3 regions of the Auritidibacter ignavus genome follow, and region 3 is predicted to be linked to each of the others. Evidence: predicted binding sites of a transcription regulator. Region 3 holds the regulator's gene; each other region holds the start of a gene.

Region 1 (2,270 bases), 970 kb from region 3:
GGTATTGGCCCAGCCGAGCACCTCAAGGAATTCAACATCGACGTGGTCGTGGATTCCCCCGGTGTGGGCTCGAACCTGCAGGATCACCCCGAAGCTGTCATCTCCTGGGAGTCCAACGTCACCATGACCCGTGAGGCCACTCAGTGGTGGGAGATCGGCATCTTCAAGGACACCACCGGTGAGCACGATCTGCCCGATTTGATGATGCACTATGGTTCGGTCCCCTTCGATATGCACACCCGCCGTCAGGGCTACCCCACCGCTGACGAGGCCATCGTACTAACCCCGAACATCACCCACGCTAAGTCGCGCGGTACCGTTCGCCTACGTTCGATGGACTATCGGGACAAACCGAAGGTGGATCCCCGCTACTTCACCGACGAAGAAGGCCACGATACCCGCGTGGCCGTCGAAGGCATCAAACTGGCCCGCAAGATCATGGATCAGCCGGCCATGGCCCAGTTCAAAGGGCGCGAGCTGTTCCCGGGCGAAGATGTCACCTCCGATGAAGACATCGCCGATTACGTGCACAAGACCCACAACACCGTCTACCACCCGGCCGGCAGTGTCCGCATGGGTGCTGACGATGACGAGATGTCACCGCTGACCTCGGACCTGAAGGTCAAGGGTGTCGATGGCCTGCGCGTTGCCGACGCCTCGGTGATGCCTCAGATCGTGGCCGTGAACCCGAACATCACCATCTACCTGATCGGTGAGCGGGCTTCCGATCTGATCAAGGGCGACCAGTAACAGCCTCTCTCGTCGCCGGGTCGACAACCTGGCACCGAACCGGGCCGGGGTGGAGAGTCCTCACGGATTCGCCACCCCGGCTTTTTCTTAACGACAAGGGAACAACCCGCCAACTGTCGAGATACTGTCAGCGCACACCGTCTCTCCCCACCCTCATGGATATAGAACGCTTATTCTAGTCACTCTCCACAATTCACTCGATCTCACCTTATCTTGGCATATCTGTTCTATAGAATGGATGGCAAGAAAGGAGGAGTCGACCATGGTGCGCACCGCCAGCCCAGCCCCACCGCACGGCCCGGACATCACCGCGTTCCTTGATCTGCAAGCCGCGGATCAAGCCTCCTTAGGCGAGCTCGCTCACGGGATCGCTCAACTGCTATCGGCTTTTAACGCGAAATTGGATGCCGAGGACAGTTATGAGATGTTCGCGCATTGGTCTCGTGCCGCAGAAGTCTCCGACTGGAATACGTCTCTGGCTGGCTCCTCTGAACCACAACACCCTCAAGAACCGGAAGATCTCCTCGCCCCAGAGGAACCGCATAATGCATTCCCAGAGGTCGCGCGTCGCGTTGAACAATCAGCAACCCTGCTCACCAGCGTTCAAACTCGGCTACTGTCCTTCGCCCATCAGGCCACACGAAGCCCGGAGGATCAACGAGCTCTGCTCGGTGTCCCCACAGGTTCATCAATGACTTATGGAAACGGGCGAATCTTCTACCTCGAAGCACTCGGTCTGGGTAAGCCCGATCTCAAACGGCGTCAAACTCGAAGCGAATATCTGGTCCCAGCTCCTCCGCCAGGCTTGGGTGAGGCACAGCCAGTCCAATATCCCGAGCTCATCGAAGCATTCAGTACCGGTCGCATCTGTGTTGATAACGCCGACCGGCTCATTAAGCTTCTCAAAGATCTCCAGCGTTACGGCCGCCAGTGCCAGGTTGATCAGGAGCGTATCACAGAGGTCATTCATGCGATCTTGCCCATTCTGATTGAGGATGCAGCGTCGATGAGCGTCTCTGAGTTCAGCAAAGTCTGCAAAAACCGGCTACAAACACTCACCTACTACTTGGACGAAGATGGCCCCGCACCCGAAGAAGAACTCGACCCCAAGAAGGCCACGGATGAATTTTGGGTGCGACCACTATCCGGCGGTGGCGTGGAATTCGGGGGCAGAGCTTTCGGCTTGAGTGCAGAGCTATTGTCAACTTTGGACCACGCGGCCAATAACTACGCCGTGTTGAAAAATCATCGTGGCGCTGGTGCTGGAAACGCAAACCCAGAGACCAGGGTGCCTGAGAGTCCTATCGCCACTGCGCTCAAAGCCAACTTCCCGCAAGTCGACCCCGAAGCAGTAGCTGCCATCGACGAAAATTCCCGAGAGATCCTTTATGCCGAGCACGCTCTGTTCAATCATTCAACCCGTAAACGGCGTAGCTTCGAAGCTCTCATGGCAGTGTTAATCGCAGGCATTGGTGTGGGACAGAAAAAGAACGGTTTAGCGCATACCCGCGGACAGGTCA
Region 2 (2,270 bases), 1.1 Mb from region 3:
CCGAGGTTGGCTCATCGCACAACAACACATTCGGCTGGGTGGCTAGCGCCCGCGCAATCGCAACACGCTGTTTTTGGCCACCAGATAGCTGCGCCGGATAGGCCCTAGCCTTCTCCGCAAGATCCACCAAGTCGAGCGCTTCCAGCGCCCGCCGGCGACGCTCACGTCGGTCTTTCACCCCGGAAAACGTCAAAGACTGCTCGACATTGGCCAGCGCTGTGTGATTATTGACCAGGTTGAACCCCTGGAAGATCATCCCGATCTGATGGCGACGCTGACGCAGTTGCTCAGCGTTGAGCTGTGTCAGCTCCTCGCCATCGACCCACACCTGCCCGGCCGTGGGCCGTTCGAGCAGATTGATATTGCGCAACAGTGTGGATTTACCGGCCCCCGAAAAACCGATAATGCCATGGATCGAGCCCCGACGTATCTCAAGGCTGACGTTATCGACTGCGGTAATCTCACCACCTTTGAACGTTGTGGTGACGTGACGCAGAGAAATCATAGGAATCCTCCATCGTAGCTGGCATTGGCACCTTTGCCTCATATGGCGGGTTGCCTCGACGTCTTCGAGCCAGGTCTCTCGGTCGATCTGGATGGTTACCGGGCTAGTCTGACACACCACAATGAGGCTGTCATGACCGCTGTCACATACACGACTTCAGAGATCGACGAGCCCGTTCAACCTCAATACAGACCCAGAGATGACTCCGTAAGACGCCACACTGCACGCTATCCACAGTCACAATCGGCGGTCTTATCGTGTCCTCAGGAATCGATACTATGTTCTACATAACGAATGACAGAGCATATTATCAAACAACTGATCGATGATGGGAGGTGTGCACGATGACGGTCACTGACGCACCGCGCGCCCGCCACCCATTGTCATTTTTGGATCTCGATGGCGTGGCCGGGGCCTCCATGGGAGATAAGGCCGCCGCTGCTCTGGTCTTGCTCAAATCGCTGGGGCAGGACCTGGCCGCATCGGACGCTTACGAGAAATTCGCTCGCTACACTCCCGAAACCGCGAGCGCAGACTGGAACTCGTCGCTCGCCTCCGCCCCGCAACAACATGACTCCACGCGGTTAGTGGAACCTGACAACTACTGGGACTCGTTGCCGGAAATAAACCATGTGGCAGAAGCCTTGCAGACTGCGTTGGCCGGGGCCCAGACGCTGTTGAGCGGTCATACCCAACGCGCCACGGCGTCCAGTGCCGATCAGCAGGATCTTTTGGGCGTTCCCGAGGGCGCTCGTGGTTACCGGGATGGCCGGAAGTACTTTACCGAGTCTGTCGGGATCGGAACTCGAGAAGCCAAACAACGCCAGCAACGCTCCGAATTCATCTCCGGCGGTCCACCACCGATCAGTGGCGGCCCCGAGATCCCACCGGAGTTTCCCGCAGCGACGAAGGCCTTCAGCATTGGGTCGATCAGCACAGAACACTTGGACCGGCTCATTCGCCTGGTCAATGATGTCAAGAAGTATGCCCGGAACACACATACTCCACCTGGTTTGATCGATCGACTGCTTGATGAGGTCGTGCCCCTGCTGGTCGAGCGCGCCGAGGAACTCAGCGTCAACGAGTTCAACACGCTCTGCAAGGAATGGCTACCCAAGATCTGCCACCACATTGATCAAGACGGCCCGGCACCCGAGGAGGTCGTCGACCCACAGCGGGGCCGGGAAGATTTTTGGGTCCGACCGCGTGAAGATGGTGGCCTTGATTTCGGTGGTACGGTGTACGGGTTGTCTGCCGAACTCCTCTCGACCATCGACCATGCTGCGAACAACTACGCTGCCCTGAAAAACAACGCCACCAACGAGGCTCAGGCGCAGACGCCACGCAATCCGCTGATCAAAGCAATCATGGCAAACTTCCCAGAGCTGAAACCCCACGATGTGATCAGTGTTGACGAGAACGGCACTGAGCAGGTGTACGCAGAGCACGATCTGCTCGACCGGAGAAGTCGCAATCAGCGTACGCTGAATGCACTGTTCGCGGTCCTCACCGCGGGACTCGGAGCAGGCCGTCAGAAGAACGCGCTCCCCTCCACCCGCGGTCAAGATACGAAGATGATCGTGACCATGGACTACGAAACCTTCAGCCATCAACTCTCCCGACGCTTCCAGCTCGATGAGGATCTCAGAAGGTCCACACTTCGAGATTGGTTGGTTGATGACCCCACCACTCGCGGACACAGATTCCGATCCGAAGGTCAATATTCTGCAACGATTCATCCCTCACGACTCAGAGCGATGGCCTG
Region 3 (2,270 bases):
AGCGTTGTCGCAGCCTGAAGCGTTGCTTTCCCAATTGCATCCACTACCGCCGGCGGGACAGGGTGAGTGTTTTCGTTGGTGTTCAACGCGTAGGGAACCTCAATTTGAGGGGCTCCGTAGGGAGACTGACCGCGTAGCGCGTCTCGTAAAGGTAAGCGCTGCAGGGCTGTGGGGTCGAAGCTTTTCTGAGAATCCACCCCTCCAGCTTAGCCGGCCCTGAGCCTTACTGATAACGCGGGACAAACAGCTTATCTCCCACCGCGATATCGGAGGTTTCCAAGTCATTGAGTTCCGCAATACGGGTGACCACATCGGCACGGGGCTCTTCCGGAGCAATCTCACCGGCAATAGACCACAGCGTGTCGCCATACCCGACAGTCAGCGTCACCATACCGGCTTGATGGGACTGGTGGCTTGCCTCGGCTGAGGGGTTACCCCAACCAAACAGCACCATCGCGAAGAAACCCACAAGCAGTGTACCAACCACAGCCAGAGGGACAGCGCGGAAGACCAGACGCCCGCGACGAGTCAGCGACATGGCATTCACCGAGGTTGAAGCATGGTTAGCGATAGTCATGATCTTCCCTATCTCATCGTGCAAAATCAGTACGAATCCACGTGTTCTTGCCGAACACAATTGCTAGTACATCTTTTCTAACATGCTTGTTCGAACGATGCAATGAATCTCTCGAACACAACTATGAATCTGTTCGGTAATCCGATAGAATTTCAGCAACGGCCACCAGTTATCGGAAAAATCCGTTCGAGGCTCATGGTGCTAGTTCATCAGAGGGCACGGACATTTTTAGAACGGAGGACCTAGATGAGCGAGCAAATGGACTCTGCTGAGTCCACGACCCCAGCGGAGCACGTTCCAAAACTCAGTGGGCGCCAGCGCCAGGTACTGAACTTTTTGCGGGCATCCATCACCGAGAGGGGCTACCCGCCGTCAATGCGAGAGATTGGTACCGGGTGCCATCTACAGTCATTGTCCTCGGTGACTTATCAGCTGAAGAAGTTGACCAAGTATGGCTATATCCGACGCGATCCGCACATTCCACGCGGTATCGAAGTCCTCAGAGATGAGTACGGCTATCTGATAACTGACACCGACAATGAGCACGACATGGCTCCAGAAGTTCCGATGAATGCCGCGGAAATGATGGCCCTGCATACTCGCATGAATATGGGACCAGCCGAAGCCGTGGCGGTGCCACTAGTGGGCCGTATTGCTGCCGGTGGGCCGATTCTTGCCGACCAGCAGGTCGAAGACTACATGATGCTTCCGAAACAGCTCACGGGCGAGGGTGAATTGTTCATGCTCAAGGTGCGCGGTGACTCCATGATTGACGCTGCGATTTGTGACGGCGATTGGGTCGTGATCCGCCAACAGAATACCGCCGATAACGGCGAAATTGTCGCTGCCTTGCTCGACGACGAAGCCACTGTCAAGACTTTCCGGCAACGGGATGGTCACACCTGGCTGCTACCTCAAAACACCAACTATGAACCCATCCTCGGTGATCACGCCACCATTATGGGCAAAGTCGTCTCGGTCTTGCGCTCGGTATAGCCTGTATCAGCCGAACCACCGCTTGAGCATCGCAGGTGCGACAGGACCACTAACGGGTTCTGTCGCACCTGCGATGGTTTGCCCTTATTATCGGGGCGGCTGGCTCTAGCGGAAGACCTAAATCAGCCCGATCCACTGCCAATAGGTGGCCGAGAATAGCAGAATCAGCAGGTAGCCCACGATGGTCAACGGGATACCGGCCTTGATGAACTGTTTCGAGGTAAACGCGCCGGTACCGTAGGCCAACATGTTCTGTGGTGCCGAGATGGGCAGGATGAAGCCGAAGCTGATCACGAACTGCTGAATCAGCACAAAACCAAGACCTTCGTTCGGTAGCCCGGGGATCGAACCGGCCAGTGCAATGAAGACCGGGATCAGGGCCGAGGCCAGTGCAGTAGCCGAGGCGAACCCCAGATGAATCAAGATATTGAAGGCTGCTACGAGGGCGATCGTGGCCAACAATGGCATTTCTGCCAGTCCGATATTGGAGAAAATCGCATCCGACAGCCAGGCGGCTGCATTGGTCTGGAGCAACAGGTTCCCCAAGGAAATACCGATAGCAAAGACCACCAGGGTCCCCCAGTTGACCATTTTTTCCAGTGATTTCCAGGAGATCACGCCGACCCGCGGGATCAGCATGATCGCAATACCTAGGATGGTAATCGTCGAGGAGTCGAGGTCGTGAATGACTCCTTCA

The links. Region 3 encodes LexA, which represses DNA repair genes until DNA is damaged. Its sites were predicted from a motif close to TCGAACANNTGTTCGA; they were not measured.
Region 1: QDX22_RS11930 (HNH endonuclease signature motif containing protein) is a predicted target of LexA. The motif match lies at 913-928, and genes of this name have one in related genera.
Region 2: QDX22_RS09520 (HNH endonuclease signature motif containing protein) is a predicted target of LexA. The motif match lies at 816-831, and genes of this name have one in related genera.

Annotation. Positions count from the first base shown of each region.
Region 1 is NZ_CP122564.1:2,626,281-2,628,550, reverse strand. Features, by position in the region: gene QDX22_RS11935 (GMC family oxidoreductase) at 1-750, shown strand, start outside; gene QDX22_RS11930 (HNH endonuclease signature motif containing protein) at 989-2,270, shown strand, end outside.
Region 2 is NZ_CP122564.1:2,096,342-2,098,611, reverse strand. Features, by position in the region: gene QDX22_RS09525 (methionine ABC transporter ATP-binding protein) at 1-505, opposite strand, end outside; SAM riboswitch class I at 512-603, opposite strand; gene QDX22_RS09520 (HNH endonuclease signature motif containing protein) at 850-2,270, shown strand, end outside.
Region 3 is NZ_CP122564.1:948,814-951,083, forward strand. Features, by position in the region: gene QDX22_RS04180 (histidinol-phosphate transaminase) at 1-197, opposite strand, end outside; gene QDX22_RS04185 (LysM peptidoglycan-binding domain-containing protein) at 224-577, opposite strand; gene lexA (transcriptional repressor LexA) at 824-1,573, shown strand; gene QDX22_RS04195 (DASS family sodium-coupled anion symporter) at 1,691-2,270, opposite strand, start outside.